One region of the Bradyrhizobium brasilense genome, then DNA from elsewhere that is predicted to be linked to it. Evidence: predicted binding sites of a transcription regulator. Region 1 holds the regulator's gene; each other region holds the start of a gene.
The links. The regulator PhoB, encoded in region 1, activates phosphate uptake and scavenging genes when phosphate is short. The targets are predictions, from matches to a motif close to TGTCATNNANCTGTCAT.

Region 1 (7,451 bases):
TACGACCTGTATCCGGGCCAACGCGCGGTCGGCCAGCTGATGCTGGACCAGACCAACATTCTCGACCCCAAGCTCGACCTCAACTTGCTGCGCGCGCGGGTCGGCATGGTGTTCCAGAAGCCGACGCCGTTCCCGATGACGATCTACGAGAACATCGCCTTCGGCATCCGCCTCTACGAGAAGATCTCGAAGTCCGAGATGGACGACCGGGTCGAGAAGGCGCTGCGCGGCGGCGCGCTGTGGAACGAGGTCAAGGACAAGCTGAACGCCTCCGGCCTGTCGCTCTCCGGCGGCCAGCAGCAGCGCCTGTGCATCGCGCGCACCGTGGCGGTGCGCCCCGAGGTGATCCTGTTCGACGAGCCGTGCTCGGCGCTCGACCCGATCTCGACCGCCAAGGTCGAGGAACTGATCCAGGAGCTCTCCGAGGACTACACGATCGCGATCGTCACCCACAACATGCAGCAGGCGGCGCGCGTCTCCGACAAGACCGCCTTCATGTATCTCGGCGAGCTGATCGAGTTCGACGACACCAACAAGATCTTCACCTCACCGAGCGATCGGCGCACCCAGGACTACATCACCGGCCGGTTCGGTTGACCGGCGCATGATCCGGAAAAGTGGAAACCGGTTTCCGATCAGGTCATGCTAAAATTCAGGACACGAAACCATGATCCCCGGGATCATGGTTGAGGGAGACAAGCGATGGCTTCTGAACATACCGCCAAGGCATTCGACAGCGACCTGCAGGAGTTGACCCGCCTGGTCGCCGAGATGGGCGGCCTGGTCGAACGGATGATTACCGAGTCGGTCGACGCGCTGATCCGTCGCGACGTCGCGCTCGGCAAGCGCGTGGTCGCCGCCGACATCGAGATCGACAATCTGCAGCGCAACATCGAAGAGCGCGCGGTGCTGACGATCGCGCGCCGCCAGCCAATGGCGATCGACCTGCGTGAGATCGTCAGCGCGATGCGCGTCGCCACCGATCTCGAGCGGATCGGCGACCTCGCCAAGAACATGGGCAAGCGCGTCGCGGCGCTGGAGAGCGATTTCCAGCCGCTGAAGCTGATCCGCGGCCTCGAGCACATGACCGACCTCGTGCTGTCGCAGGTCAAGTCGGTGCTCGACGCCTATGCCGCGCACGACCTGCCGGCGGCGATGAACGTCTGGAAGGGCGACGAGGAGGTCGATGCGATCTGCACCTCGCTGTTCCGCGAACTGCTCACCTACATGATGGAAGATCCGCGCAACATCTCGTTCTGCATCCATCTGATGTTCTGCGCCAAGAACATCGAGCGGATCGGCGATCACGCCACCAATATCGCCGAGACCGTGTTCTACATGATCGAGGGCCAGCAGATCACCGACAAGCGCCCGAAGGGCGACATGACCACTTTTGCCACCACGGTGCCGGGCAACTGAGGCATGATCGGCAAGCACGGAACCGGCAAGAGCGAAACTGGATGATCCTCGCGACAAATCGTTTCCGCGGGGACTATGCTCAAGGAAGTAAGCGTTTCGGTTTGCGTCTGGGCAACGGATCACCACAGAGAAAGAACTTAAACCGATGAGCGCACGCATTCTGGTAGTCGAAGACGAGGAAGCGCTGACGACGCTGTTGCGCTACAATCTCGATGCGGAAGGCTACGATGTCGAGACGGTGGGGCGCGGCGACGATGCGGATACAAGGCTGAAGGAGCGCGTTCCCGACCTCGTGGTGCTGGACTGGATGCTGCCGGGCCTGTCCGGCATCGAACTGTGCCGCCGCCTGCGGGCGCGGCCCGAGACCAAGCAGCTTCCGATCATCATGCTGACCGCGCGCGGCGAGGAAAGCGAGCGCGTGCGCGGGCTTGCCACCGGCGCGGACGATTACATCGTCAAGCCGTTCTCGGTGCCGGAGCTGCTGGCGCGGGTGAAGGGCCTGTTGCGCCGCGCCAGCCCGGAGCGGCTTGCGACCGTGCTGACCTACGGCGACATCGAGCTCGACCGCGAGAAGCGCCGCGTGGCGCGCTCGGGCCGTCCGATCGATCTCGGGCCGACCGAGTATCGCCTGCTCGAATTCTTCCTCGAGCATCCCGGCCGCGTGTTCAGCCGCGAGCAACTGCTCGACAGCGTCTGGGGCCGCGACATCTACATCGATGAGCGTACCGTCGACGTGCATATCGGCCGCCTGCGCAAGCTGCTCAATCCGGGCCGCGAGCAGGATCCGATCCGCACCGTGCGCGGCGCCGGCTACGCGCTCGACGACCGCTTTGCCAAGGCCGAGCCGCAGCCGTAACGGCCATGCGGCATTCATAAACCGCAACACGGCGTCGTCCCGGCGAAAGCCGGGACCCATACGCCGCGGCCAGCGCAATCGGCACGCGGCCAGACGGCTTTCTAACAACACGCATTAGTGGTTATGGGTCCCGGCTTTCGCCGGGACGACGCCGGTGATGTAATGGGCTACGCATCACACAAAAAAATCCCCGCTTTCGCGGGGATTTGTTTTTGAGGTCTTCCGTCGTTTTCCCGAGTGCTCACTTGATCTGCGGTTTCGCCGACGGCCGGCGGCGATCGGCGGCGGGCTGGTAGGCGACGCGCGAGTGATGCGCGCAATAGGGCAGGCCGGCGAGCGCCTTTCCGCCGCAGAAGAAGAATTCCGGGCTCGAGGGATCGCCGACCGGCCAGTGACAGGTGGCCTCGTTGAGCTCGAGCAGCGACAGCCGCTGGCTCATCGGCACCACATTGTCGTAGGAGATCGGATCGGGCTCCATCTCGACCTCGAAGGCGTGCGCCAGCGCGGTGTTGCCCCGCGAAACCGGACGCGTCACCCGCATCATGTGCTGGGCCGGGCGGGCCTTGCGCTGACGCGGCGCGGCCGTGGAGGGTGCCTTGGCGCGGCCGGAGAGGCCGAGCCGATGCACTTTGCCGATCACGGCGTTTCGCGTCACATTGCCAAGTTCCGCCGCGATCTGGCTGGCCGACAGGCCGGACTCCCAGAGCTTCTTCAGCTGCTCGACGCGATCGTCGGACCAGGTCAATACAGTCATCGCATTCTTCCCTTCGCGTAGCGCCGGCCAATCATTGGAGCGGCGCTGCGAGCCAATCTGGACAAATATCCCTGCGGCCAGAATCCCTTAGCCCTCGCCGGGCACGGTGTTGCGCCCGAACGTTTACGCGAGACACAAAGGCTACTTAGAGGGTCCAGTACCGCCGCACGAGATGTCGTACCCGACAGGCCAAACGCTACAATATGGCGTGACTCTGGCGCAAGAGTCCGCGGTCGTGCGTCCACATGTTCCCGCACAGTTAAGCATCGCGATGAGGCTTTTCCACCGCACCGGAATGCTCCGGATTGCGCTCGTTTCGCATTGCAGGAAGGCCACTTCGTGGCGATTGACACCTACCGACCGCAGCATAGAATGCCCGCCACGTGCCGCCCGCAAAGGCGGCCGTTTTGTTTTCCGAAGCTGGCCGTTGCTGCGCTGGCGTCAAGGCGCAGCGGCAATTGTCGGCTTAAAAACCGTCAGTGAACGCCATGACCAACGCTGCCACGTCGCATCTGCTCCCCGTCTTCGCCAGGGTCGATCTCGGCTTCGAGCGCGGCGAGGGCGCCTGGCTGATCGCAACCAACGGCGACCGCTATCTCGATTTCACCTCGGGCGTCGCGGTCAACGCGCTCGGGCATGCGCATCCGCATCTGGTCAAGGCGCTGCAGGAACAGGCGACCAAGCTCTGGCACATGTCGAACCTGTTCAAGAGCCCGGACGGCGAGGCGCTTGCCGCGCGGCTGTGCGAGCAGAGCTTTGCCGACTTCGTGTTCTTCTGCAATTCCGGCGCCGAAGCGATGGAGGGCGTGATCAAGCTGGTCCGCCACTATCACTTCTCCAAGGGCCATGGCGAGCGCTACCGCATCATCACCTTCGAGGGCGCCTTCCACGGCCGCACGCTGGGCACGCTGGCGGCGACCGGCTCGGCGAAATATCTCGAAGGCTTCGGCCCGCCGATGGACGGCTTCGACCAGGTGCCGCATGGCGACATCGAGGCGGTGAAGAAGGCGATCGGCCCGCACACCGCCGGCATCCTGATCGAGCCGGTGCAGGGCGAGGGCGGCGTGCGCTCCGCGCCGCAGGCGTTTTTCAAGGCGCTGCGCGCGCTGTGCGACGAGCACGGCCTGCTGCTCGCCTTCGACGAGGTGCAGACCGGCATGGGCCGCACCGGCGAGCTGTTCGCCTACAAGCGCACCGGCGTCACGCCGGATGTGATGTCGCTGGCCAAGGCGCTCGGCGGCGGTTTCCCGATCGGCGCGGTGCTGGCGACCGCGCAGGCTGCGGCCGGCATGGCGCCCGGCTCGCACGGCTCGACCTTCGGCGGCAATCCGCTCGCGGTCGCCGCCGCCAATGCCGTGCTCGACGTCATGCTGAAACCCGGCTTCTTCGAGCATGTGCAGAAGATGTCGCTGCTGCTCAAGCAGAAGCTCGCTTCCGTCGTCGACCGCTATCCCGGCGTGCTGTCGGAGGTGCGCGGCGAGGGGCTGTTGATCGGCGTCAAGGCGGTGGTGCCGTCGGGCGACCTGATCGCAGCGCTGCGCAACGAGAAGCTGCTCACTGTCGGCGCCGGCGACAATGTGGTGCGGTTCCTGGCGCCGCTGATCGTGACCGAGGCCGAGATCGACCAGTCGATCACCGCGCTCGAGCGCGCCTGCTCTGTGCTGTCGGCGGCGCAGCCGAAGAAGGCGGCTGGATAATGAGCAAGCCGGTCCGTCACTTCCTCGATATCAACGAGCTGCCGCTCGGCGAGCTGCGCAACATGCTGTCCGCCGGAGCCGCCATGAAGGCGAAGCTGAAGGCGCATGAGAAGGGCAGGAAGCCGCTCGAAGGCAAGACGCTGGCGATGATCTTCGAGCGCCCGTCGACCCGCACAAGGGTGTCGTTCGACGTCGGCATGCGCCAGCTCGGCGGTGAATCCATCATGCTGACCGGTGCCGAGATGCAGCTCGGCCGCGGCGAGACCATCGCCGACACCGCGCGCGTGCTGTCGCGCTATGTCGATGCGATCATGATCCGCATCCTCAACCATGACGCGCTGCTCGAGCTCGCGGCGCACGCCACCGTTCCCGTCATCAACGGCCTGACCCGGCGTTCGCATCCCTGCCAGGTGATGGCCGACCTCATGACTTATGAGGAAAATCGCGGCTCGATCGAGGGCAAGATCGTGGCCTGGACCGGCGACGACAACAACGTGCTGGCCTCTTGGGCGCATGCCGCCGAGCGGTTCAAGTTCCAGCTCAATGTCGCGACCCCGCCGGAGCTCTCGCCGAAAAAGCCGATGCGCGACTGGATCAAGGCGACCGGCGCGCGGATCATGCTCGGCACCGATCCGGAAGCCGCCGTGCGCGGCGCCGACTGCGTCGTCACCGACACCTGGGTGTCGATGGGCGACAAGGAGGGCGAGCACCGCCACAACGTGCTGCGGCCCTATCAGGTCAATGCCAAGCTGATGTCGCTCGCCAAGCCGGACGCACTGTTCATGCACTGCCTGCCCGCGCATCGCGGCGAGGAGGTCACCGACGAGGTGATCGACGGGCCGCAATCCGTGGTGTTCGACGAGGCGGAAAACCGCCTGCATGCGCAGAAGGGCATTCTGGCCTGGTGTTTCGACGCGGTCGCGTAACGCCCATTCAATGCCGTCGTCCCGGCCTTGAGCCGGGACCCATACGCCGCGGCCCGTGAAAAAGGCACAAGGGGAGACGCCTTGTGTCATGACAGAGTCTTGTGGTTATGGGTCCCTGCTTTCGCAGGGACGACGGAGATGTCCGCCTCGACGGAGATATCCGCGTTAGTGAACCCCTTTATTTCATGGTCCGAGACCCCAGATAGAGCGCCATGGTTTCACAATCCCCCGACATCAAAATCACGCCCGAGGCGCCGGTTCGCGCGCCCTCAGCGGTTCCGGTCGATGATGCCGTGCTGGCCTTCGAGGTCGGCGCGCTGGACCTGCGCGGCCGGCTGACCCGGCTCGGCCCCGCGCTCGACGAGATCCTGCACAAGCACGATTATCCGCCCGCGGTCGGCAAGCTGCTCGGCGAGGCGATCGTGCTCACCACGCTGCTCGGCTCGTCGGTCAAGTTCGAGGGCCGCTTCATCCTGCAGACCCGGACCGAAGGTCCGGTCTCGCTCCTGATTGTCGATTTCCAGGCGCCCGACCGGCTGCGCGCCTATGCGCGCTACGACGCATCGCGCCTCAAGAATGGCCAGAGTTCGGGCGAGCTGCTCGGCAAGGGCCACCTTGCGATGACCATCGATCAGGGCTCTAACACCAGCCGCTACCAGGGACTGGTCGCGCTCGACGGCGGCGGCCTGGAAGAGGCGGCCCACGAATATTTCCTGCGCTCGGAGCAGATTCCGACGCGGGTGCGGCTTGCGGTCGGCGAGGAGATGCGCGGCGGCGAAGGCGGCAAGCTGCGCTGGCGCGCCGGCGGCATCCTGCTGCAATTCCTGCCCAAGGCGCCCGAGCGCGCCAAGCAGGCCGATCTGCATCCCGGCGATGCGCCGGAAGGCACGGCCACGCATAGCGTGCCGGACGATGACGCCTGGGTCGAGGGCCAGTCGCTGATCTCGACCGTCGAGGACGTCGAGCTGATCGATCCCGACCTGTCCGGCGAGCGGCTGCTCTATCGCCTGTTCCACGAACGCGGCGTACGCGTCTTCAACCCGCAAACGCTGCGCGCGCAGTGCTCCTGCTCGCGCGATGCGGTGTCGTCGATGCTGAAGAGCTTTGCGCCGAACGACCGCGCCGAGATGGTCAAGGACGGCAAGGTCGTCGTGACCTGCGAGTTCTGCTCGTCGGTGTATGAATTCACGCCGCAGGAAGCCGGCGTGGAGTAACAGGCGACCTTCGTCATGGCCGGGCTCGACCCGGCCATCCATCATGGCAAAAGCGTTTTTGAAGCGATGGATCGCCGGGTCAAGCCCGGCGATGACGTGCATTGCTGCGCGTCAGTTCAGCACCCTTTTCCCGCCCGGGCTCGGGCTGTCCAGCGAGAATGTCGGCACGTCGATGTCGAAGCGCTCGCCGGCTTCGGTGACCATCTGATAGCTGCCGGTCATGAATCCGGAGGCGGTCGGCAGCGGCACGCCGCTCGTGTATTCGAAGCGTTCGCCGGGCGCGAGCACCGGCTGCTCGCCGACCACGCCCTCGCCGCGCACCTCCTGGCGGCGGCCGGTGGCGTCGGTGATGATCCAGTGCCGCGTCCGCAGCTGCACCGTTTCCGGGCCCGAATTGACGATCACGATCTTGTACGACCAGAAATATTCGCGCCGGTCGACCGACGAGCGCTCCGGCATGAAGTTCGGCTCGACGGTGACTTCGATCTGGCGGGTAACGGCGCGGTACATGCGGCTCAATCCGATGGTCCTGGCGCATGGTCCGTTTTCGACCGGATCATGCTCAAACAGGGCGCTATCATAGCC
Region 2 (7,451 bases), 740 kb from region 1:
CGCCAGCATGCAGTCGGCATAACGCGCGAAGATGTTGCGCACGGAGATCGACGTCAGCTTGGCGGCGTCGAGCTTGCTGACCGGCAGCCGGGCGAACGGGCCGCCGAACTTGACGGTGATGCGGGTGTAGGCCGGCAGGAAGCCCTGGCTGACGATGCCGCCGACCGCGCCCTCGCGACCGACCAGGATGGTCTCGACATCGCGGCCGTCCTCATTGGGCACCATGTAGGACGCAAGGCTCGGCCCGCATGGAAAATGCACGGTCTGGACGTCGTCGCCGGGATTGTAGAGCAGATCGCCGGCCGCGGCCTCGACCAAGGCAAGGTGCGGCGCGATCAGTTCGTAATCGGCGGCGTTCAGCCGGCGCAAAAGATTGTTGAACGGCCGGTCACTCGTCCCGGCCAACTCGGTCCGTTTCGTGATCATTGGAAATCCTGAGAACCCAACGCGGACCATAATCGGAAAGTTCCCGGATTTATGTTCACTAGTGAACAGACGCGGCAGCCCGCGATGTGATGGGTTTCACCTCGGGAACAGCCGGCGTGCTTTCAGGCGCCGGTCGCGGGCCAATCCGGCCGGACTGATCCGGTCTTTTCATCCATGCTTTAAAAAACGGAAACTGGCACGCCATGGACTTCACCCCCAATGCCGGCATGCCCGGCGACGTCCTCGTGGTTGAGGACGATCCGATCATCTCGCTCTATTTCGAGGACACCATCCTCGGCTTCGGCGCCCGGACGGTGCGCACCGCCGCGAACGTCGCCCGGGCGCTCGAGCTGATCGCCGAACGCGCGCCGGATTTCGCGCTGCTCGACGTCGGCCTCGTCAGGGGCGAGAAGACGTTCGCGATCGCCGAGCGGCTGGATGTGCTGAAGGTGCCGTTCGCTTTCGTCACGGGTTACGGTGCGGATATCCGGCTGCCGGCATCGCTCGCCGACAAGCCGCGACTGACCAAGCCGTGCTCGAGCGAGGCGCTGGAGGCGGCGCTGCGAAACGGACGTTGACGCATTGCCGGCTTCGGCCTCGCCGTCGGCGGGCTCGTCGTCTACGATCCGACCTGTCGGATTCGGCGACGCAAGCGCTTCGGGAAAGCGTCATGGTGATCAGGATATTTGCCGCGCCCGCAGCCGCGCTCGCTCTCGGGCTGCTGCTAGCGCCGCCGTTCGGCTCGGCCGTCGTCGGTCGCTTCGTGTCGCCAGCTCTCGCTACGCCGGCCGCACTCTCGAGCGAGCAATCGGCCGCGCTTGAGACCTATGACAAAGCCCTGAAGGGCTTCGAGTCGATCCTGCGCCAGCGCCGCGCGCAGATCGATTCGAAGCAGCCGCTGCCCGACTTGCCGGGCCAGGCGATCTATCTGGCCCGTGTCGAGATGATGAGCGCCTACAAGGACCTCACCGATGCGCTTCCGTCCAGGATTGGAAGACCCAACAGATTCGGAATCCCCCCGGCCTACTTCAACGCCGACAATGAGCCGCTGCTCGATGAGTACAGGAAGCTCTTCGACGTCATGGAGGCCCCGCCCGCCGGTGCGCAAACATCCGATACGCCATTCAAGGACGTGGTCGATCTGGCGACGGTGATCGCGCGGGCCAAGGGTCTTGACGCCGCCGACGCCGCCGTCGCGGGCCGTATCAGCCTCGGCCTCTTCTTTGCCGAGACGAACGGCAAGCAGAATGCGGGCAATGCACGATCGAACACCTATAAAGGAAGCCTGCAGACCGGCCCGTCCGAGGATCGCGACGGCCGAAGGAAATGGGCCGCCATCAAGGGGTCGATCGCGACGCTCGATCCTGCACTGAGCCGTCGCGACGACCGGGAAGAGGCGCGGGTCGGCAACCTCGACCACAGGTTCAATCACTGGACCGCCGTGCGGGACGGCCTCATGAACGCACACGCCGAACTTTTCCCGCAGGTCGCGGCGATCCAGAAAGCGCTGCCGGACCCGATCGATCAGATGAAGGTCTTTGAGCTGATCCAGATCATTCCCACGCCGACCAGGGCAGCGCTCAAATCGGGCAACCTCGTCGGCTACAGAATTTCCGATCCCAGGATCATGCGATATCTGCGCAACAACAGCGTCTTCGCGTTCGGCCGGGCCGACCGGGCAAGAACATCCGCGACCTTCCGCGAGATCCTCGATGCGATGTGGCTGTTCAACGCCAAGTTCGAGCAGGCGCTTGCCAAGTTCACGGAGATCAAGTCGGGCAAGCCGGGCTGAGGAGGAGTTGATCGCTCGGCCGTCAGGGTGGACCGAGCAGCGCCCATCGCGGCTCGCAGAATTCCTTCACGGCGGAAGCGACGCTGCTGCTGATGAGGTTTTGGCGCTCGGGCGAGTCCATCTCGCGTTCCTCGTCCCGGTTGATGATCGAGCCCGCCTCCAGCAGGATCGCGGGCATCGCGGTCTTTCTCAGCACGATGAGTTCATCATTGCTGTAGACGCCGGTATCCTTGTTCAGCAACGGGTGCTGGTAACGACCCATGATGGCCTGGCTGTATTGCTCGGCATAATGCAGGCCCTGGGCCTTCATTTCCCCGGCGACCAGTTCGGCGAACCGGAGGCTGGTCTTGAAGTCCGGATTGTCCCGGGAGACGAACACGGAGTAGCCGCTGAAGCGGTCGCTGAAGTGGCTTTTCTTGCCCTCGAACTCCCAGTCCTCGAGCATCTTGTTGGGCACGGAGTCATGGTGGATCGACAGCAGCAGATCCGCGTGCAGATTGTTGGCGGCGGCGACCCGCTTGAAGAGGCTCGGTCTCGCTTTGCCTTCGGTCAGCAGTAGCCTGGTTTCGGCAAAGCCTTCGGCCTTCAACCTCTCCTCGATCAGCTTCGCAAGGCGCAGGTTGAAGGTGAACTCGGCGACATTCCGCGCGCTGATCGCGCCTTCCGATTGCGCGGTATGTCCGACATCCAGCACGATCCGGAACGTCGCGGGATCGCATTTGGCAGCGGCCGGCTTGAGAGCTGAAAGCGGCAGGGTGACTGGCCCAAGGGCGGCCAGCCGCATGGCGCGGTGCTTGGGTGGAGCGCGGTGCCTCGCCAATTTGCCGGCCCTTGTCGCCTTCGCGCGCTTCGGCGACTTGGCATGCTTGGGTGAGCTCTTGAAGAGATCGGGCAGCCAGCCGGCATCGCTGACTTCGATCGGCAGCAGCGCGAACACTGCGATCGCGACGACCAACAAGCGGCGAGGCCGAAACCTCGCAACGCTACCACCGAGCACGCGAAAGAATTCGCAGCGCCTCATGCTCCGCCCCTCCGGGCCCCCAGCATAACGGCTCTGACATCGGTACCGGAAGATGCCGGGGAGGTCCATCCCCGGCAATCGCGTTGCCGCGCCTTGGCAAGGCCGTCAAGACGAAGAGTCCGGTTCCGTCCTGGCTGGGACCGAACTAGTGTCCCGAATCCGAAGTTCGCATCATTTGCCGCACCTTCGGAGCGAACTTCGGATTCGATAAGGACACTAGCAAACTTATGATTCTAGTGTGCTTTATGAATGCGAAGTTCGTGAAAGTGGCTGCCGCGAAATCGCACGAACTTCGCATTCAGCACACTAGACCGGCTTCGGGTCGAGGGTGATCGCCCACAGCTCGGCGTCGACGCGGTCGCGCAGGCTCACCGTCATCTGCCCGCTCTTGCCGTCGATCTTGACGTGGCCGAAGAACTGCATGCCCGCCGACGGCGGCAGGTTCTGGTTGCCTTCGCCCGGCGCCTTGATGAACTTGACCTCGGGGCCGAAGGTGTTGTCGAGCTCGTTCGGACCGAACGTGCCGGCATGCAGCGGGCCGGAGACGAATTCCCAGAACGGATCGAACTCCTGGAACTGGGCCTTGTTCGGGTTGTAGTAGTGCGCGGCGGCGTAATGCACGTCGGCGGTCAGCCACACCGTGTTGACGATTCCCGCGGTCTTGATGAAACGCAGGATGTCAGCGATCTCGAGCTCGCGGCCGCGCGCCGGGCCATCGCCCTGCGCAAAGGCTTCCGAGCCCTTCTTGTTGGCGGCATCGTCATAGACGATCAGCGAGAGCGGCATGTCGGAGGCGATCACCTTCCAGGTGGCGCGCGAGTTGAGCAGCGCGCGCTTCAGCCAGGCCATCTGGTCCGGGCCGATGAAATAGGCGTCGGGGCCGTACTGCTCCTGCAGGTTCGGGCCGTTGGGGCCGCGATAGCTGCGCTCATCGAGCATGAAGACGTCGAGATGCGGACCGTAGCTCAGCGTGCGATAGACGCGGCCCGGCTCGACGATGCTCTCGCGCATCGGATACATCTCGTGGAAGGCCTTTGCCGCGCGCGCCGCGAGCACGGTGATGTCGCGCTCCTTGTAGACCGCCGGCAGCTGCTTCGACAGCGACCAGTTGTTGGTCACCTCGTGATCGTCCCACTGCACGAAGATCGGCACCTCGGCATTGAAGGCGCGGACGTTGTTGTCGAGGAAGTTATACTTGTGGGCGGCCCGGTATTCGTCGAGCGTCTCGGCGACCTTGGCCTTCTCGGGGATCGTGACGTTCTTCCAGATCTTGCCGTCGGGAAGCTTCACCTCGGACGGGATCACGCCGTCGGCGTAGATCGTGTCGCCGGAGTGCAGAAGGAAATCCGGAGCGTGCTTCTTCATCGCGGCGAAGGTGATCATGCCGCCGTCGTCGGGATTGATGCCCCAGCCCTGGCCGGCGACATCGCCGCCCCACACGAAGGAGACGTCGCGGCGATCGCTCGGCGCGGTGCGGAAGCGTCCGACCACCGGCTCGCCGACGATGTCGATATGGGCGAGGTCGCGGAAGCGGACGCGATAGAAGATGTCCTGGCCGGAGGGCAGGTTCTCCAGCAGCATCTTGGCGGTGAAGTCGCTCTCGGGCAGCGCCGTGATCGGCGGCAGCGTATGGGCGTCCTTGAACGATTCAGTGGTCGCGACCTCGACCATCATCTGCGACGGCCGGTCCGCGCGCGCCCACACCACGCCGCCGTCGACGCCGACATCGCCGGACTGCACGCCATGGGTGATCACGGGACGGTCGGCGGCGCGCGACAGATAGGGCATCGCAATCACGCCGGCGCCGGCCGCAGCCGCCGTGGAGAGAAAGCGTCGGCGGGTGAGATTTCGCGAGAACCGGATCGTCATGGGGAGCCTCCTCAGGTCACAGCGACAATGCGCCGCAGGCGCGCCAAGACCTAGAAAAATTCCATGACGGAGAGATTACAGCGGTGGGAGTGCGGGACGTAAGGGAAGCACATCTGTCAGGCTCCCTCTCCCGCGTGCGGGGGAGGCAAGGGGAGTTTGCGGATAAAGATTGGCGGCGCCCCTACGCCGTGCCCGCCGCCCTGAACTGCGTGGCAGTCCGTTGCAAATTCTGCGGCATGCTGAACAGCAGCGCCTTGCGGTCGGCGACAGCGTTATGAAGCTGCTCGAGCGCGATGTTGAACGCGGTCAGCGTGCCTTCCTCGATCGCGCCGTGCTCGAAACAGTCCAGCGTGTGGCGCAGGATGTCGTCGGCCTCCGCCTGCATCTGGTCGAGTTCCTCGATCGAATCGCTGTGCCGCGCGGCTTTCAGCATCTCCAGCAGGCGTTCGCGCTGCGAGGTGTTGGTGTTGCGCTCGTCCTGCTTGAGATAGCCGGCGAACCACGCACCGGCCGAGCCCATCGCCGAGAACGCCATCAGACTCCACCAGATGTAGTCGCTGTAGCGGTCGAGGAAGGTTTTTTCCTCGCCGTCGACAAACGCGGCGGCGCCCGGATGCACCGGAATGGTGGCGTCCTTGTCGGTGTCCGGCGTCTCGATCTTGGCGGCGAGCGGGAAATCGGTCTTGAGCGACTGCCGGATCGCGAACAATTGCCGCGTGAATGCCGCGACCGTCGAGTCCGACAGGCCCTTCCGCGCAACGATGTGGTGCGAGAAGCTAATCGTCTTCACCTCATCATCGGGCCGGTCGGCGGAGCCGAGCGAGCCGGCGGGGATTTCCGCGGCCTCATAGGCCGGATGGTTCTGCGCGATCGCCTCGGAGGCGTCGATCGCAAGGAAGCTGGGCTCGCCGCCGTCGCGGACCGACGCCGTGATCGCATCGATCGTGATCTTGCTGTTGGCCGGGCCGACGGCGAGATAGGCGTCGGCCTTGAGATTCTTGATCGCTTCCGCCGCCTCATTGGCCGGGAATTGAACGATCTCGACCTTCATCGGGTCGACGCCGTATTGCGTCAGGATCAGCTTCAGCAGATTGACATTGGCCGGGGTGCGGCCGACGACGCCGATCTTGCGGCCGGCGAGCTGCGCGATCTTGGTGATCCGCGCGGATTTCCGAACCTTGCCCTTGGCGGGCGGAACCCACATCACCACGACATTCTTGCGCAGGGTCGCGACCGCCTGGGCATTCTTCGGCACCTCGAGATCGCCGCGGATGATGGCGAGATCGGCCTTGCCGTCGGCCAGCGTCTGGGCGCTGGCGGTAGCGCCCTCGGTCTGCACCGGCCTCAGCTTGACCTGGGTGTTCTGCTGGTTGTTGAAGGCCTGCGCCAGCGCCTGCACGACCTTGACGTCATCGCTGTTGGCGGGACCGACCGCGATCCGCAGCGTCACCGGACGCACGGCGAAATAATAGCCGGCCAGCAACGTGCCGATGATGGCCAGCGCGCCCGCGATCAAAACGAACATCAGCCGCCGCTTTGCCGAGCGCAGCGGCTTGGGCGACATGCTGGCGGAGCCGTCTGTCATCGATCTCGCAAACAATCGTCGGGGCTCAATCTCGCAAAACTACCAACGCGCATACATCCTCTATGTGTAGCAAATTACTGAATGGACAGATGTTACAACTCCGTCATGGTTACCAGCGGCGATAGGACGCGATTTCGGCCTTAATTTGGGCGTGGATCCCATCCCGGAGGCCGTTGTTAGGCTAAAGTCGGCGTCAAACGGGAGAGTTTACCATGGTCGAACGGCTGTCAGCGGAGGCGAGGAAGGCCGCCCTTTGGGAACTGGCCGGCTGGTCGGAGGCGTCCGGCCGCGAGGCGATCGCCAAGACTTTCGTGTTCAAGGACTTCAACGAGGCCTTCGGGTTCATGGCCCGCGCCGCCTTGGTCGCCGAGAAGAGCGACCATCACCCCGAGTGGAAAAACGTCTACAAGACCGTCGAGGTGGTGCTGTCGACCCACGATGTCGGCGGGGTGACCAAGCGCGACATCGACCTCGCCAAGGCCATGAACGCGATCGCAAGGCAGCTTGGGGTCAGTTGACCCCGGCGCGTGGAACCTTGCGCGGGTCCGCCGATATCCCCAGATTCGCATCGTCCGCCGCCGAATTGGCGCGGCGTCGAGGAACCTTGCGATGACATCGAGCGAACACGGCGCGGGATTTGGGCCTGCCGATCGGCTGGCGCAGGATCCTGAGAGCGTGCGCCGCCGTTTCTGGATCAAGTTCAAGAAGGTGGTGGCGAGCCTGCCCTTCGCGGAGGACCTGCTGGCCGCCTATTACTG
Region 3 (7,451 bases), 650 kb from region 1:
CGGGCTCGTGCTCGGCGCCGCGCTCCCCTTCGCCATCGTCGGCCTGTTCGGCAAGCTGCTGCCGCTGCCGGTCGTGCCTGCGCTGCATCCCGACGAGCTCGCGCTGTCCTTCCTCTACGGCCAGCTCACCGCGCTGGCTTTCGGGCTGTGGCCGCTCGGCCGGGTGCATGACGTACCGGTCGCCGCGCTGTTCCGCGAGACCGTCACCAGCGAGTGGCATCGCCCGCGCTGGAGCTATCTGGCGCTGATGGCCGTGGTGATCGCGCTCCTGATCGGCGTCGCGATCGGGCTTGCCTATGACAAGCGGGTCGCCGCCGTGTTCGTCGCCTCGTCGATCGCAGTGTTCCTGCTGCTGCGCGGAATCGCCGAGCTTCTGATGGCGGTGGCGCGGCGGCTGCCGCGCAGCCGCATGACCATGCTGCGGCTGGCGATCGCCAACATCCACCGGCCGGGCGCGCTGACGCCGTCGGTGGTGCTGTCGCTGGGGCTCGGGCTGGCGGTGCTCGTCACCATCACCCAGATCGACGGCAATCTGCGCCGGCAATTCCTGGCCGCCCTGCCGGAGCGGGCGCCGTCGTTCTTCTTCATCGACATTCCCTCCACCGAAGCCGACCGCTTCAATGCCTTCCTGGCCAAGGTCGCCGCCGGCTCGACCGTCGAGGACGTGCCGATGCTGCGCGGGCGCATCGTGGCCGCGCGCGGCGTCAAGGCCGACCAGCTCAAGCCGTCGGTCGATTCGGAATGGGTGCTGCAGAGCGACCGGGGCCTGACCTATACCGGCGAAATTCCCAAGGGCTCGAAGATCGTCGAAGGCGAATGGTGGGGGCCGGACTACAGCGGGCCGCCGCTGGTCTCGATGGAGAAGAAGATCGCCGACGGCCTGTCGTTGAAGATCGGCGACGAGATCGTCGTCAACGTGCTCGGCCGTGACGTGCCGGCGAAGATCGCCAACCTGCGCAACATCGACTGGCAGGGCCTCGGCATCAATTTTGTGCTGGTGTTCTCGCCGAATGCCTTCAAGGGCGCGCCGCACAGCCATGTCGCGACCCTGACGGAACCACACGCCGATTCCGCCGACGACGCGCGCATCATCAAGCAGGTCGCCGACGCGTTCCCGATGGTGACCAGCGTGCGGGTCCGCGAGGCGCTGGAGACGGTCGGCAGCGTGGTCAGCAATCTGGTGCTGGCGATCCGCGGCGCCAGCGCCGTGACGCTGATCTCCGCGATCCTGGTGCTCGGCGGCGCGCTCGCCGCCGGACACCGTCACCGCGTCTATGACGCCGTGATTCTCAAGACGCTCGGCGCCACGCGGGTGCGACTGCTCGGCGCCTACGCGCTGGAGTATCTGATGATCGGTTTTGCAACCGCGGTGTTCGGGGTGATCGCCGGCTCGATCGCGGCCTGGCTGATCGTGACTAGGCTGATGACGCTGAGTTTTATCTGGCAGGCCGGCAGCGCCGCGCTGGTCGTGGTCGCCGCGCTGGTCGTCACGGTCGGACTGGGGCTCGCCGGGACGCTGCTCGCGCTAAACCAGAAGCCGGCCTCAGTGTTGCGGAATTTGTGACAAAATGTAGCGGCGCGAGCGCCGTTTTTGCCTATGATGCTAGGGCAGAGCGACATTCGGCCGCGCGTGGAAGCTTGCGTCGGATGTGTTAATTTCCCACATACCAATCGGGTCGGATAGTCGGTTTGAATGACACGGAATTAATGTTCCGCAAACCGAGCCATCTGAGATAGATTTACGACCGGCGCCGCAAATCCCTTGCGCTCCACCGGGACCAACCACGGGAATTCGACCATGTCGGACCTAGACCGCAACTACGCTTCTCCTTTCGGCCGGGCCGCCGGGCGCATTGACGCTGCGGCCGTCGACGCCGGTCTGCGCGCCTACATGCTGCGCATCTACAACTACATGAGCATCGGCCTGGCCATCACCGGCCTCGCCGCGCTCGGCGTCTACATGGGTGCGGTGACGACCGACCAGTCGGCCGCCGTCGCCAAGTTCGGCAACGCCTATCTGACGCAGTTCGGCTACGCGATGTTCGTGAGCCCGCTGAAGTGGCTGTTCATCCTCGCCCCTCTGGCGATGGTGTTCGTCATCTCGGCCGGCATCAACCGCCTGCAGCCCGCGACCGCCCAACTCCTGTTCTGGGTGTTCTCGGCGCTGATGGGCCTGTCGCTGTCGTCGATCTTCCTGGTGTACACGCACACCTCGATCGTGCGCGTGTTCTTCATCACCGCGGCGACGTTCGGTGCGCTGAGCCTCTACGGCTACACCACCAAGCGTGACATGAGCGGCATGGGCTCGTTCCTGTTCATGGGTCTGATCGGCATCATCATTGCGAGCCTGGTCAACCTGTTCCTGGCGAGCTCGGCGCTGCAGTTCATCGTGTCGGTGGTCGGCGTGCTGGTGTTCGCGGGCCTCACCGCCTGGGACACCCAGCGGCTCAAGAACGACTACATCTACGGCTACGCCTCGCAGGGTGGCGTGATGGCAGAGCGTGCGGCAATCACTGGTGCGCTGTCGCTCTACCTGAACTTCATCAACCTGTTCACGCTGCTCCTGCAGCTGCTCGGCCAGCGCGACTAAGCGCCTCGAGCGAGCCGATCAAATCCAAGCCCCGGCCATCCCGCCGGGGCTTTTCTTTTGGGCGAGGCGAGATGTGATGTAGCCCGGATGAAGCGCAAGCGAAATCCGGGACAGGCTCATCCGCGGCTTCAACGGCCCCGGATTACGCGGAGCCTGCCATCGGGCGCGTTCGCGCGACCCGTTGGCTCCATCCGGGCTACAAGCAGACTGACCTGACGCGCTTAGACCAGCGACAGCTTGCGATCGATCACGAACAGCACGCGTTCCAGTTCATGGCCACGACGGAGGATCAGGCCGGTCGCGGAAATCACGCTGTACATGCCCTGCTTGCGCGCAAGCCGGGGATCCTTCTCGATCCGGTAGATCGGCACTTCCGACGCGCGCCGGAACACCGAGAACACGGCACGGTCCTTCAGGAAGTCGATCGCATAGTCGCGCCACTCGCCGTCGGCGACCATGCGGCCGTAGAGATTGAGAATGCGGTTGAGTTCAAGTCGATTGAAAGTCACGCGGTTGGGCTGAGGGGTCGCGGCGGCGGTGCGCGCCGCGGCACGACTCCCGCTCGGATCGGTGTCCTCCGAGATCAAACTCATCGAGCGCCTCCTGTCACCTCGGCGACGATCGGGTTCCGAAGGCCCCTCTTCGGGATCGTCACGAGAGTGACATGATCGCGCTAAGCGAGCGTGCCCGCAAGGGGCCAATCGCAATGCAACCGGGCCTTAACCACGGCCGCGCACGGCGGATTGTCCGGAAAACCGCAGAGTCACGGGAACGTTAGCGGAATCATATTGCTGCCCCACTTCCGCCCATCGCCCGCCCCGCTGCCCTGCGAAAAGGAAATCCTGCGTTGGCCCGGTCCTTTCGGTTCCGGATTCCTCAGCCCCCAGCCCCCCGGGGCCGTCGGGATCGGGCCTGTTCGCAGGGGAGTTAAATCCCAACACTGGGCCAACGAAAGTTGGTCCTTTTTGTTTTTGGGACCTGCGCAAGCTGGACGCGCGCAAAGCCCCGGCGCTTTCCTTTTCGGCAAATCACTGGATGCAGGCTTGTCGCCGTGCGCGGCTGCACGACAATATGCGTGCGGCCAGCGACGCGACCGGCCGAAGCCAGCGCATCGCGCCTTACCGTGGCGAGGCGCTAGTGAAGCGAGGTGAAGGCAGCGCCGAGCATCGGGCCCGGCTTGTCGCGGTTGCCGTCCTGGACGTACACCGCCGCAGCATCGACACCGTCACGCGTGATGTTCTCCAGCGGCACGGTCCAGCTCCCGGACGAACCGTTCCAGTCACCGACCTTGAGGAGATTGCGCACCACGTTGTGGTAGGTGATCTCGCGGCCACGGTTCTCGCCGCGCGCGATCGAGATCGGCACCGACTTCGAGATCGAGCAGATCCAGACCTCGCCGCGCGACACTGCGGGCGACTTCGACGCGGCGACCGACACGTTGATCTGCTTGCCGCTCAGCGTCATCGTCACCGGCACCGACATCACGCTGCCGCTCCTTTCGGTGCTCTTGATGGCGTCCTCGATACTGGCGCGGTCGCTGCCGATCACATGCGCAGAGCCATTGATCACGGCCTGCGGCGTGTAGACGTCGCGATCGCCGCGTACATGCGAATAGGCCTTCTGGCGCGCGCTGAAACGGGAATCGGCCAGCGTGTCCTTCCAGCCGAGATAGTCCCAATAGTCGATCGGCATGCTCAGCGCGATGACGTTGGGGTCCTTCGCGAGATCACCGATGATCTTGTCCGCGGGCGGACAGGAGGAGCATCCCTGCGAGGTGAAGAGTTCGACGACAGCACGCGGATCGGCGTGGGCGGGGCGGATGATCGCGACGATTGCGCAGATACCAAGGGCGCTCGACCATCGCGAGATAGAATTATAGGCCATCATCGCTGTCATACTGCGAACCAGTCGTGATGATTTCCATCCGTAATTGTACGGAGCATGAAGTCTGTCCCTGAACTTGCGTGCCCCAAAACGCGAGAAAGCGGCCTTTTCATAGGCCGCCTTCTTTTTAGTCGCTACTCACTAAGCGGTGAGGCACCGATCACAAATCCGCGTTAGGCCGCGAGTTTGCGCAGCACATAATGCAGGATGCCGCCGTTGCGATAGTAGTCGAGCTCGTCCAGCGTATCGATGCGGCAGAGCAGCGGGACATCCTTCTTGCCGCCGTCAGCGGAGACGATCTCGGCCGTCAGCGTCTGGCGCGGCTTCAGATCGCCCTGCAGCCCGCGGATCGTGACCTTCTCGTCGCCCTTCAGGCCGAGCGAGGACCACGACGTGCCGTCCTGGAAGGTGAGCGGAAGCACACCCATGCCGACCAGGTTGGAGCGATGAATGCGCTCGAAGCTCTGGCAGATCACCGCGCGCACGCCGAGCAGGCGGGTGCCCTTCGCGGCCCAGTCGCGCGACGAGCCGTTGCCGTATTCGGCGCCGGCGAACACCACCAGCGGCACGCTCTCCTGCTGGTACTTCATCGCGGCGTCGTAGATCGACATCTGCTCGCCGTCGGGCCAGTGCCTGGTCAAACCGCCTTCCGGAATATTGCCGTCGGCACCCTTCAGCATGAAGTTCTTGATGCGGATGTTGGCGAAGGTGCCGCGCATCATCACTTCATGGTTGCCGCGCCGCGTGCCGTACTGGTTGAAGTCGGCGGGGCGCACCTGGTGCTCGCTGAGGAATTTGCCGGCGGGCGAGGTCAGCTTGATCGAACCGGCCGGCGAGATGTGGTCGGTGGTGATCTTATCGCCGAACATCGCGAGGATCCGCGCGTCGACCACGTCGATGACCGGGTCGGGCTGCTTCTTCATGCCCTCGAAATAGGGCGGGTTCTGCACATAGGTCGAGCTCATGTTCCAGCGATAGGTCTCGCTTTCCGTGGTCTTGATCTTGCGCCAGTTGGTATCGCCCTTGAACACGTCGGCGTACTTCTTCTTGAAGATCGTCGCGGTGACGTACTTCTTCATGAAGGCGTTGATCTCCTTGGCGGTCGGCCAGATGTCCTTGAGGAACACCGGCTTGCCGTCCTTGCCGATGCCGAGCGGCTCGACCGCGAGATCCTTGGTCACGGTGCCGGCGAGCGCATGCGCGACGACGAGCGGCGGCGAGGCGAGGTAGTTCGCCTGCACGTCGGGCGAGACGCGGCCTTCGAAGTTGCGGTTGCCCGACAGCACGGCGGCGGCGACGATGCCGTTTTCGTTGATCGACTTCGAGATGTCTTCCGGCAGCGGGCCGGAATTGCCGATGCAGGTCGTGCAGCCGAAGCCGACGAGGTTGAAGCCGACCTTGTCGAGATCGGCCTGCAGGCCGGAATTGGCGAGATACTCCGCCACCACCTGGCTGCCCGGCGCGAGCGAGGTCTTCACCCACGGCTTGGCCTTGAGGCCCTTGGCGGCCGCCTTGCGCGCCAGCAGGCCGGCGCCGATCAGCACGCTCGGATTGGAGGTGTTGGTGCAGGAGGTGATCGCCGCGATCACGACGTCGCCATGGCCGAGATCGAAGTCACGGCCCTCGACCGCATAACGCTTCTGCTCGCCCTCGGGCTTCTTGTATTCGCCAACCAGCGCGGTCGCGAAACCGGTAGACACCGCCGGCAGCGCGATGCGGCCTTCGGGGCGCTTCGGTCCGGCCATCGACGGCACGACGTCGCCGAGGTCGAGCGTCAGCGTGGTGGTGAACACCGGGTCAGTCGACTTGGCGGTACGGAACAGGCCCTGCGCCTTGGCGTAGGACTGCACCAGCTTGACGCGATCGGCCTTGCGGCCCGAGGTCTTCAGGTAATCGATGGTCGCGGCATCGACCGGGAAGAAGCCGCAGGTCGCGCCATATTCGGGCGCCATGTTGCCGATGGTCGCCTTGTCCGCGACCGAGAGATAGTCGAGGCCCGGGCCGAAGAATTCGACGAACTTGCCGACCACGCCGAGCTTGCGCAGCATCTGGGTGACGGTCAGCACGAGGTCGGTCGCGGTGACGCCTTCCTTGAGCTGGCCCTTGAGCTTGAAGCCGACCACTTCGGGCAGCAGCATCGACAGCGGCTGGCCGAGCATGCAGGCCTCCGCCTCGATGCCGCCCACGCCCCAGCCGAGCACGGCGAGGCCGTTGACCATCGTGGTGTGCGAGTCGGTGCCGACCAGCGAGTCGGGATAGGCGACCTCGAAGGTGCCGGTCTTCCGGCCGACCGTCATCTTCTCCTTCTTTGTCCACACCGTCTGCGCCAGATATTCGAGATTGACCTGGTGGCAGATACCGGTGCCGGGCGGCACCACCGAGAAGTTCGAGAACGCCTTCTGGCCCCACTTCAGGAACTCGTAGCGCTCCTGGTTCTGCTTGTATTCCTCGGTGACGTTCTTCGCGAACGCCTTGTTGTCACCGAAGAAGTTGACGATCACCGAGTGGTCGATGACGAGATCGACCGGCACCAGCGGGTTGATCTTCTCGGCATCGCCGCCGAGGTTCTGCATCGCGTTGCGCATCGCCGCGAGGTCGACCACGGCCGGGACGCCGGTGAAATCCTGCATCAGGACGCGCGCCGGGCGGAACGCGATTTCGTGCTCGAGCTGGCGCTTCTTCAGCCACTTCGACACCGCAACGATGTCTTCCTTCTTGACGGTGCGGCCGTCCTCGTTGCGCAGCAGGTTCTCCAGCAGAACCTTCATCGAATACGGCAGCTTCGAAATCCCCTTCAGTCCGTTCTTCTCTGCCTGGGGCAGGCTGTAATAGACGTAGGACTTGCCGCCGACCTTCAGGGTCTTGCGGCATTTGAAGCTGTCGAGCGAGGTCATGCGAGGAATCCCAATTCTCAGTTATACCCGGCAAGGGTAACTAAACACCGGCGATCGACACTGGCCAAGGGATGGCCTGGGGT
Region 4 (7,451 bases), 470 kb from region 1:
CGATGGCGGCGAGCGGCGCCGCCGTCGTGGTCGGGCCGCGGTTCGGCTGACCGATATTGTACTGATAGTCCTGGAAGATGCCGCCGATCTTGAATTCGTGGCCTTCGGCCGGGCGGAACGTCACCTTCATCAGGCCGGCCGCGATATCGTTGCCGGTGTTGCCGATCTCGGCGCCCGCGCCGTCCTTGTAATTGCCCTGGGTGCGATAGACCGCGCCGCCGAACACATCGACATTCGAATCGACGCGTACGCCGCCGAACACGGAGCCCATGCCGCGGTCCGTGTTGGTGCCGTAGGAGCCCGACATGTCGACACCCCAGCGCTCGCCGGGACGCACCACGTCGTCGATGTCCTTGGTGCGGAATGAGACCACGCCGCCGATCGCGCCGGAGCCATAGATGTTCGCGGTCGGGCCGCGCACGACGTCGACGCCGCCGATCAATTCGGGATCGAGGAAGAACGAGCCGTTGGCGTTGTGGCCGGTGCGCTGATAGTTCTGCCGCGCGCCGTCGACGACAACAGCGACCCGGCCGAAATCCTGCAAGCCGCGGATATTGATGACAGTCGCCGGATCGTCGCCGCGCTCCTGGACCGAGACGCCGGGCACATTGTAGAAAATATCGGAGAGCCGGTTCGGCTGCAGGCCCTGGATCTTCTCCAACGTGACGGAGCTGACCGGCGCCAGCGCATCGATCGCACGCTCCTCGGTCTTGGACGCCACCGCCGTGATGGTGTCGAGCGATTGCACCGGCACCGCGCCGATCTGCGCCCGCGCGTTCATCGCCGCCGGCGCCGCCTGAGCTTCGGCCGCCGGCTTCGGCTTCCGCTTGGCCTGCTTCGGCCGCTCGGTCGCCGGACGTGGAGCCGACGGATCGGCGGTCTGCGCGAAGCCGCGTTCCGGCAGTGCTGCCGCAAATGAGAACACCGACGCGCTCAAAATCAAGGCGCGCGAAACCCTAGCCCCGTCAGCCATTCTAGCCCCAGCCTGATCATCGCTTTTCTGGTTTGGCTGGCGTGCGCTCTCTGACGAGCGGCTTGCTGGCTACATCGCGATCAAGCCACCGCTTGCATCGCGTGAGGATTGGTTACGAGCCGGCAACAAAACGGTCAAGAATGCGGCGGCGCTGTTTATATCGATTGTAAAGTGCGGCCGTTGGAATGCGCCTTCGCCCGCTTATACAAGCAAACACCATTTGAAAATTTTCGCAGGCGCAGCACCACAATATGTCCGCAGCTTCCGGAGACAATATCGGCGCAGCCGGAAACCACACCGAGCCTGCATCCGGCGCGGCCAAAACGCTGATCATGCGCGGAAATCGTCTCGACAGTCGCGACCTGTTCGCTGCGGAGCGCGAGATCATCATCATGCACGGCGAAGAACATTACCGGTTGCGGCTGACCTCGCAGAACAAGCTGATCCTGACCAAGTGACGGCCCCGATGACAATTTGTCGCACGCTCGCTTTGCTCGCCTTCTCCTGCCTGCTGCCGATCGAAGCCGTGACGGCCGAGGGCATCACCGTGCATGACGCACGCGACCGCGACGTCATGATCGACAATCCGTCGCGCATCGTCTCGATCGGCGGCGCGATCACCGAGATCCTCTACGCCCTCGGCTTCGAGGACCGCATCGCCGGCGTCGATGCGACCAGCCTCTACCCGCCGGCTGCGCTGCGCGAGAAGCCCGACGTCGGCTACATGCGCCAGCTGTCGCCGGAGGGCGTGCTTGGCCTGCACCCGTCGCTGGTGCTCGCAGTGCAGGGCTCCGGGCCGAAGGAGACTATGGACGTGCTCGAGGCGGCCAAGGTGCCGCTGGTGCTGGTGCCGGAGACGTTCTCGGAGGCCGGGCTGGTCGAGAAGATCAGGTTGGTCGGACACGCCATGGGCGCCGATCCGCGCGCCGCCTGCCTGACCACGGCGGTGGAGAGCGATCTCGCGCAACTGCGCGCGCTGCGTGCTCGGGTGACCAAGCCGGTGCGCGTGATGTTCGTGATGTCGCTGTTGAATGGCCGGGCGATGGCGGCGGGCCACAAGACCGCGGCCGACGAGATCATCCGGCTTGCAGGCGGCGTCAACGCCATCGACGGTTACGACGGCTACAAGCCGGTCAATGACGAGGCCATCGTGGCGGCGAAACCGGATGTCGTGCTGTCGATCGATCGCGGCAAGGACTCGCTGACGTCGGATGCCGTGTTCGCGCATCCGGCCTTCGCGCTGACGCCGGTCGCGGCCAACAAGGCCTTCATCTCGATGGAAGGCCTTTATCTGCTCGGCTTCGGACCGCGCACCGCGGCCGCGGCACGCGACCTCTCGGTCAAGCTTTATCCGGCGCTGGCGCCGGAGGCCGACAACTTCAAGCCGGCAGCGCTGAACGCGAATTGCCGGCAATGAGCGTGCTGGCCGAACGCCGCTTGCGTGCGAAACGACGGCGCGCCGGCATGTCGCTGCGGCCGGCCGCGACACTCACCCTGCTCTGCCTGCTCGCGGCGCTCGCGGGCACCGCCTTGGTCGCCCTGACGGTCGGGGCCGCCGGCATTCCAATGGCGCGGCTTCCGGCAGCGCTTGGGCTTTGGGCTGATCGTGTCGCCAACCCGCTGCTCGCACGCGACCAGCTCGTGGTGTGGTCGATCCGCATCCCGCGGATCGCAGTGGCGGCGATGGTCGGCGGACTCCTTGCCGTATCAGGCTCGATCATGCAGGGCCTGTTCCGCAATCCCCTCGCCGACCCCGCGCTGGTCGGCGTCTCCTCCGGCGGCGCGTTTGCCGCGGCGGCCGCGATCGTGTTCACCGACAGCCATCTCGGCGAAAGCCTGCGCTTCCTGCAACATCAGCTGCTGCCGATCGCGGCCTTTGCCGGCTCGCTGATCACGACCATCGTGCTTTACGGCATCGCCAGTCGCGGCGGCCGTACGTCGATCGCGATCTTCCTGCTGGCCGGGCTTGCGATCGCCGCGATCGCCAATGCCAGCATCGGCCTCCTGGTGTTCGTCGCCGACGATCGCCAGCTGCGCGACATCACCTTCTGGCTGCTCGGCTCGCTCAGCGGTGCGACCTGGAGCAAGCTCACGGCGCTGGCGCCGGTGCTGGCGGTCGCGCTGGTCGCCTGCCTCTCGATCGCGCGCGGGCTCGACGTGCTGGTGCTCGGCGAGGCCGAGGCGTTCCACAGCGGCGTCGACGTCGAACGGCTGAAGCGGATTTCGATCGTGCTGGTGTCGGCGATGACCGGGGTCGCGGTCTCGGTCTGCGGCGTGGTCGGCTTCGTCGGCATCGTGGTGCCGCATCTGTTGCGGCTGGTGATCGGGCCCGCACACCGGCTGCTGCTGCCGGCGTCCGCACTGCTCGGCGCCATCCTCCTGGTCGGCGCCGACACCGTGGCGCGCACCATCGTGGCGCCCGCGGAAATGCCGATCGGCATCCTGACGGCGGCGATCGGCGCGCCGTTCTTCCTCGCCATGCTGCTGCGGCAGCGCGGACTGGTGTCGCTGTGACGGCCCTGCTCGAAGCGCAGTCTGTATCGATGACGGTCGGCGGCGCGACGCTGGTCGATGCGGTGTCGCTGCAGATCGGTGCCGGCGAGATGGTCGCGATCGTCGGTCCCAACGGCGCCGGCAAATCGACCCTGCTGCGGATGCTGTCGGGCGACGTGCGCCCGTCGCGCGGGGCGATCAGGCTGAGGCAGCGCGACCTGCAAACTTACGGACCACGCGCGCTGGCGCAGCACCGCGCGATGCTGTCGCAGCACGTCAGCGTCACCTTCCCGTTCACCGTCGAGGAAATCGTCAGCATGGGCGCCGGCGAAAGCCCGCGTGCCGTGGCGCGGGCGCTGGTCGAGGCGGCGCTCGACGAGGTCGGGCTCGCGCGTTTCCGTTTCAGGCAATTGCCGACGCTGTCGGGCGGCGAGCAGCAGCGGGCGCATTTCGCCCGCGTGCTGGTGCAGCTCGCCTGCGGCGAAGCGCTGCATGGACCGGGACTGCTGCTGCTGGACGAGCCGACCTCGAGCCTCGATCTGCGGCACCAGATCGACCTGGTCGAAACGGCGCGGCGGCGCGCCGCCCGCGGCACCGCCGTGATCGCGATCCTGCACGACCTCAACCTCGCGATGCGGTTCGCCGACCGCATCCTGCTGCTGCACCGCGGCCGGCTTGCCGTCGACGGCGACCGCACGGCGGCGATGAAGACCGAGACGCTGCGCGAGATCTTCGAGATCGACGCCGCGATCGCCTACACCGGAGGTGGCGTGCCGTTCCTGCTGCCGCAGACGATGCAGCCGGCGGGCAAGGCGACGTAACGCCGCAAGCCTTATCCCGCCGCAACATCCGCGGTTCACAAAACTGTCAGCCGGCTGTAACAGGCGGCTCGGAGAACACCGCATCGTTTATCCTTTGGGAGATCAACCATGCGCCTGTCCCTGCTCTGCTCCGTCGCCTCGATCCTGCTCGCCACATCGGCGTTCGCGCAGGGTGAGGGCGAATTCCCGGCGACGCTGGCGGGACACGCCGTGATGCCGGCGGAGAGCTTCATCGACGCCCCCGCCGACGCCCCTGATGATCTGAAGACCTCGGGCAAATACACCACCGGCAAGCGCGTCGACGCCATCGGCACCGTGATGGGCAAATCCTACGAGCGGCCGACCGGCGTGTCGCTGCCGTTCAAGGGCCAGCCGCTGCAGGGCCACTCCGGCATCAAGGTGATGCCCGACGGCTCGTTCTGGGTGATCACCGACAACGGCATGGGCTCGCGCTACAACTCGGCGGACTCGATGCTGTACCTGAACCGGCACAAGATCGATTGGGCGAGCGGCAAGATCGAGCGTCAGGAGACCGTGTTCCTGCACGATCCCGACAAGAAGGTGCCGTTCCGCATCGTGCACGAAGACACCGCCAAGCGCTATTTGACCGGCGCCGATTTCGACACCGAGGGCTTCCAGATCATCAACGACATTTTCTGGATCGGCGACGAGTTCGGACCCTACATCCTCAAGGCCGACAAGACCGGCAAGATCCTCGCCGTGTTCGAGACCGTCGCCGACGGCAAGCCGGTGCGTTCGCCGGATCACTGGGCGGTGCAGTCGCCCGGCGCGCCCGGCGCCAGCTACACCAACGTCAACCTGCGCCGCTCCAAGGGCTATGAAGGTTTTGCGTCCTCCAAGGACGGCAAGTTCCTCTACGGCCTGCTCGAGGGGCCGCTGTGGGATGCCGACAAGAAGGATTGGGAGAAGGTCGACGGCAAGGAAGCCTCGCGCATCCTGGAATTCGACGTCGCGGCGGAGAAGTTCACCGGACGCTACTGGCAGTATGTGTTCGAGCAGAACGGCAATGCGATCGGCGACTTCAACATGATCGATCCGGCTCAGGGCCTCGTGATCGAGCGCGACAATGGCGAAGGCACCGCCGACAAGGCCTGCCCGCAAGGCCAGCGCGGCGAGAACTGTTTCCCTGACCTCGCCAAGTTCAAGCGCGTCTACAAGATCGAGCTGTCGGATGCCAATGTCGGCAAGCCGGTGCGCAAGATCGCCTATATCGACCTGATGAAGATCCGCGATCCCAACAAGAAGGCCCGCAAGCCGCTCAACGACGGCGTCTACACCTTCCCGTTCTTCACCATCGAGAATGTCGACCGGGTCGACGAGACCCACATCATCGTCGGCAACGACAACAACCTGCCGTTCTCCTCGAGCCGCGACCCGAACAAGGCCGATGACGACGAGTTCGTACTGCTCGAGGCCGGCGACTTCCTGAAGGCGAAGTGAAGGGCTGCTTTCGCGGATCACAACGATGTCGTCGCCCGGCTCGACCGGGCGACCCAGTATTGCAGAGACGTCCGAATTTAGCGGACAAGCCGCGGCGTAGTGGATGCCCCGCTCAAGGCGGGGCATGACAGCGAATATGCGGATAGCGTGATGCTCATCCCGGCACGACAGCCATTCCGTCCTCCCCGCGCAAAGGCTTCGCCTTTGTCGCTGGAGGTGCGAGCCTTGCGGCGCAATTGCGCCGCTGGACGAGCCTCGAAGGATGCACGGCCCCCGATGCAGCCGCGCGGAGACAGCCGGGCCGCGCCTTCGAGACGGCCGCTTTGCGGCCTCCTCAGGGTGACGGTGATACAGCTCAGCGCGCCGCTTGCGTGATCGTCACTCCTTCTTCGTCCGGTAATCCCCGAACGTCGTGTCGCGCTGGTCGAGCTGGGCCTTCACGCTGCCGCCGTCGCGGCGGAAGCCCGCCATGTAGGCCTTGCTGGCCTCGGTCGTGAAGGCCAGTGCCTGGATCTCGGTGCCGGCCCGCATCGCGGCGCGGGCACCCATGATTTCCATCGCGCGGTGGACGCTGCGCTTGTTGAGCTGTTGCAGCTCGATCGGCACCTTGGCCGCGCGCTCGGCGAAATCCAGCGTCTTCGCCTCCAGCTCGGCGAGCGGAAACGATCGGGTCGCATAGCCCCATTCGGCGGCCTCGCGGCCGGACATCGCGTCGCCCGTCAGCATCAATTCCATGGCGCGGCGCATGCCGACCAACCACGGGTGATACTGCATGTCGGGCGGGCTCATCAGCCGCACCGGCGGATAGCCGATCTGGGCGTCGTCGGCGACGTAGACCACGTCGCAGGCGGTCGCGAGCTCGGTGCCGCCGGCGAGGCAATAGCCGTGCACCTGCGCGATCACGGGCTTTGCGAGATCCCAGATCGAGAACCAGCCCTCGACGACATGGCGCGACCATTGGCCGGGCCCGGATGCCGAGTGATAGGGCTGGTCGACGCGATTGTCGGCGGAGAGATCGTAGCCCGCCGAGAAGCAGGGTCCGGCGCCGCGCAGGATCGAGATCGAAATTTCGGGATCGCGGTCGGCCTGCTCCAGCACCTCGAAGATCTCGCCGCGCAGGCGATTGTTCAGCGCGTTGCGCTTTTCGGGGCGGTTCAGCGTGATGCGGCGGACGCGCGGACGCGGATCATCGACGATGATGTGCTGGTAGCTCATGGATCCTCCCGATCTCAGGCCTTGTTGCCTTTGGCAAAGTGATGCCCGAGATCGGCAGGGTTGTCATCGGCAGATGACGCAGGTCCTCATAGCGTTTTCAAGCGAAGTGGGTTCCGGTTCGCGTGAAGAAAACGCGTCAAGCAACAACGCTAGAGCCCCGGCACGGGCTCTAACCCGCCGGCACCATCACGATGCCCTTGTCCTTGGGCCAGCGCATCCGCCAGGCGAAATTGATGTCACGGATTTCGCCGGCCTTGGCCTCGAACGCCCATTCCAGCACGCCGCGCTTGTCGCGCAGGTTGGTCGTCGTCGCCGGCGTCGACGACGGCAGCATCTCGACCACGATATCGTCGTTCTCGCTGACCGGGAGCTGATCCTGGATCGCGACCTTGATCGGGAAGTCGTGGCCGTTGCGCACCGTGGTCTTGAAGGCGCGCTCGTCGGTCTTCGACGTGGTCACGATCAAGCCGGCGGAGCCCTCGTTGCGC

Region 2: QA635_RS01700 (alkaline phosphatase D family protein) is a predicted target of PhoB. The motif match lies at 5,172-5,188, and genes of this name have one in related genera.
Region 3: QA635_RS02105 (DUF2794 domain-containing protein) is a predicted target of PhoB. The motif match lies at 3,240-3,256, and genes of this name have one in related genera.
Region 4: QA635_RS07095 (esterase-like activity of phytase family protein) is a predicted target of PhoB. The motif match lies at 4,332-4,348, and genes of this name have one in related genera.

What each region holds. Positions count from the first base shown of each region.
Region 1 covers NZ_CP121669.1:1,094,778-1,102,228, forward strand. Annotated here, with positions in the region: gene pstB (phosphate ABC transporter ATP-binding protein PstB) at 1-597, shown strand, start outside; gene phoU (phosphate signaling complex protein PhoU) at 703-1,419, shown strand; gene phoB (phosphate regulon transcriptional regulator PhoB) at 1,565-2,275, shown strand; gene QA635_RS04940 (GcrA family cell cycle regulator) at 2,517-3,029, opposite strand; gene QA635_RS04945 (aspartate aminotransferase family protein) at 3,518-4,726, shown strand; gene argF (ornithine carbamoyltransferase) at 4,726-5,652, shown strand; gene QA635_RS04955 (Hsp33 family molecular chaperone) at 5,865-6,866, shown strand; gene apaG (Co2+/Mg2+ efflux protein ApaG) at 6,978-7,376, opposite strand.
Region 2 covers NZ_CP121669.1:357,887-365,337, forward strand. Annotated here, with positions in the region: gene QA635_RS01680 (Crp/Fnr family transcriptional regulator) at 1-426, opposite strand, end outside; gene QA635_RS01685 (response regulator) at 630-1,004, shown strand; gene QA635_RS01690 (hypothetical protein) at 1,097-2,218, shown strand; gene QA635_RS01695 (N-acetylmuramoyl-L-alanine amidase family protein) at 2,241-3,002, opposite strand; gene QA635_RS01700 (alkaline phosphatase D family protein) at 3,546-5,108, opposite strand; gene QA635_RS01705 (TAXI family TRAP transporter solute-binding subunit) at 5,290-6,693, opposite strand; gene QA635_RS01710 (4a-hydroxytetrahydrobiopterin dehydratase) at 6,906-7,211, shown strand; gene QA635_RS01715 (YkvA family protein) at 7,303-7,451, shown strand, end outside.
Region 3 covers NZ_CP121669.1:439,971-447,421, reverse strand. Annotated here, with positions in the region: gene QA635_RS02115 (ABC transporter permease) at 1-1,564, shown strand, start outside; gene QA635_RS02110 (Bax inhibitor-1/YccA family protein) at 1,799-2,590, shown strand; gene QA635_RS02105 (DUF2794 domain-containing protein) at 2,812-3,183, opposite strand; gene QA635_RS02100 (DUF1223 domain-containing protein) at 3,725-4,486, opposite strand; gene acnA (aconitate hydratase AcnA) at 4,648-7,368, opposite strand.
Region 4 covers NZ_CP121669.1:1,561,976-1,569,426, reverse strand. Annotated here, with positions in the region: gene QA635_RS07120 (TonB-dependent hemoglobin/transferrin/lactoferrin family receptor) at 1-973, opposite strand, end outside; gene hemP (hemin uptake protein HemP) at 1,225-1,431, shown strand; gene QA635_RS07110 (heme/hemin ABC transporter substrate-binding protein) at 1,440-2,390, shown strand; gene QA635_RS07105 (FecCD family ABC transporter permease) at 2,387-3,487, shown strand; gene QA635_RS07100 (heme ABC transporter ATP-binding protein) at 3,484-4,287, shown strand; gene QA635_RS07095 (esterase-like activity of phytase family protein) at 4,396-5,748, shown strand; gene QA635_RS07090 (enoyl-CoA hydratase-related protein) at 6,127-6,963, opposite strand; gene QA635_RS07085 (mucoidy inhibitor MuiA family protein) at 7,133-7,451, opposite strand, start outside.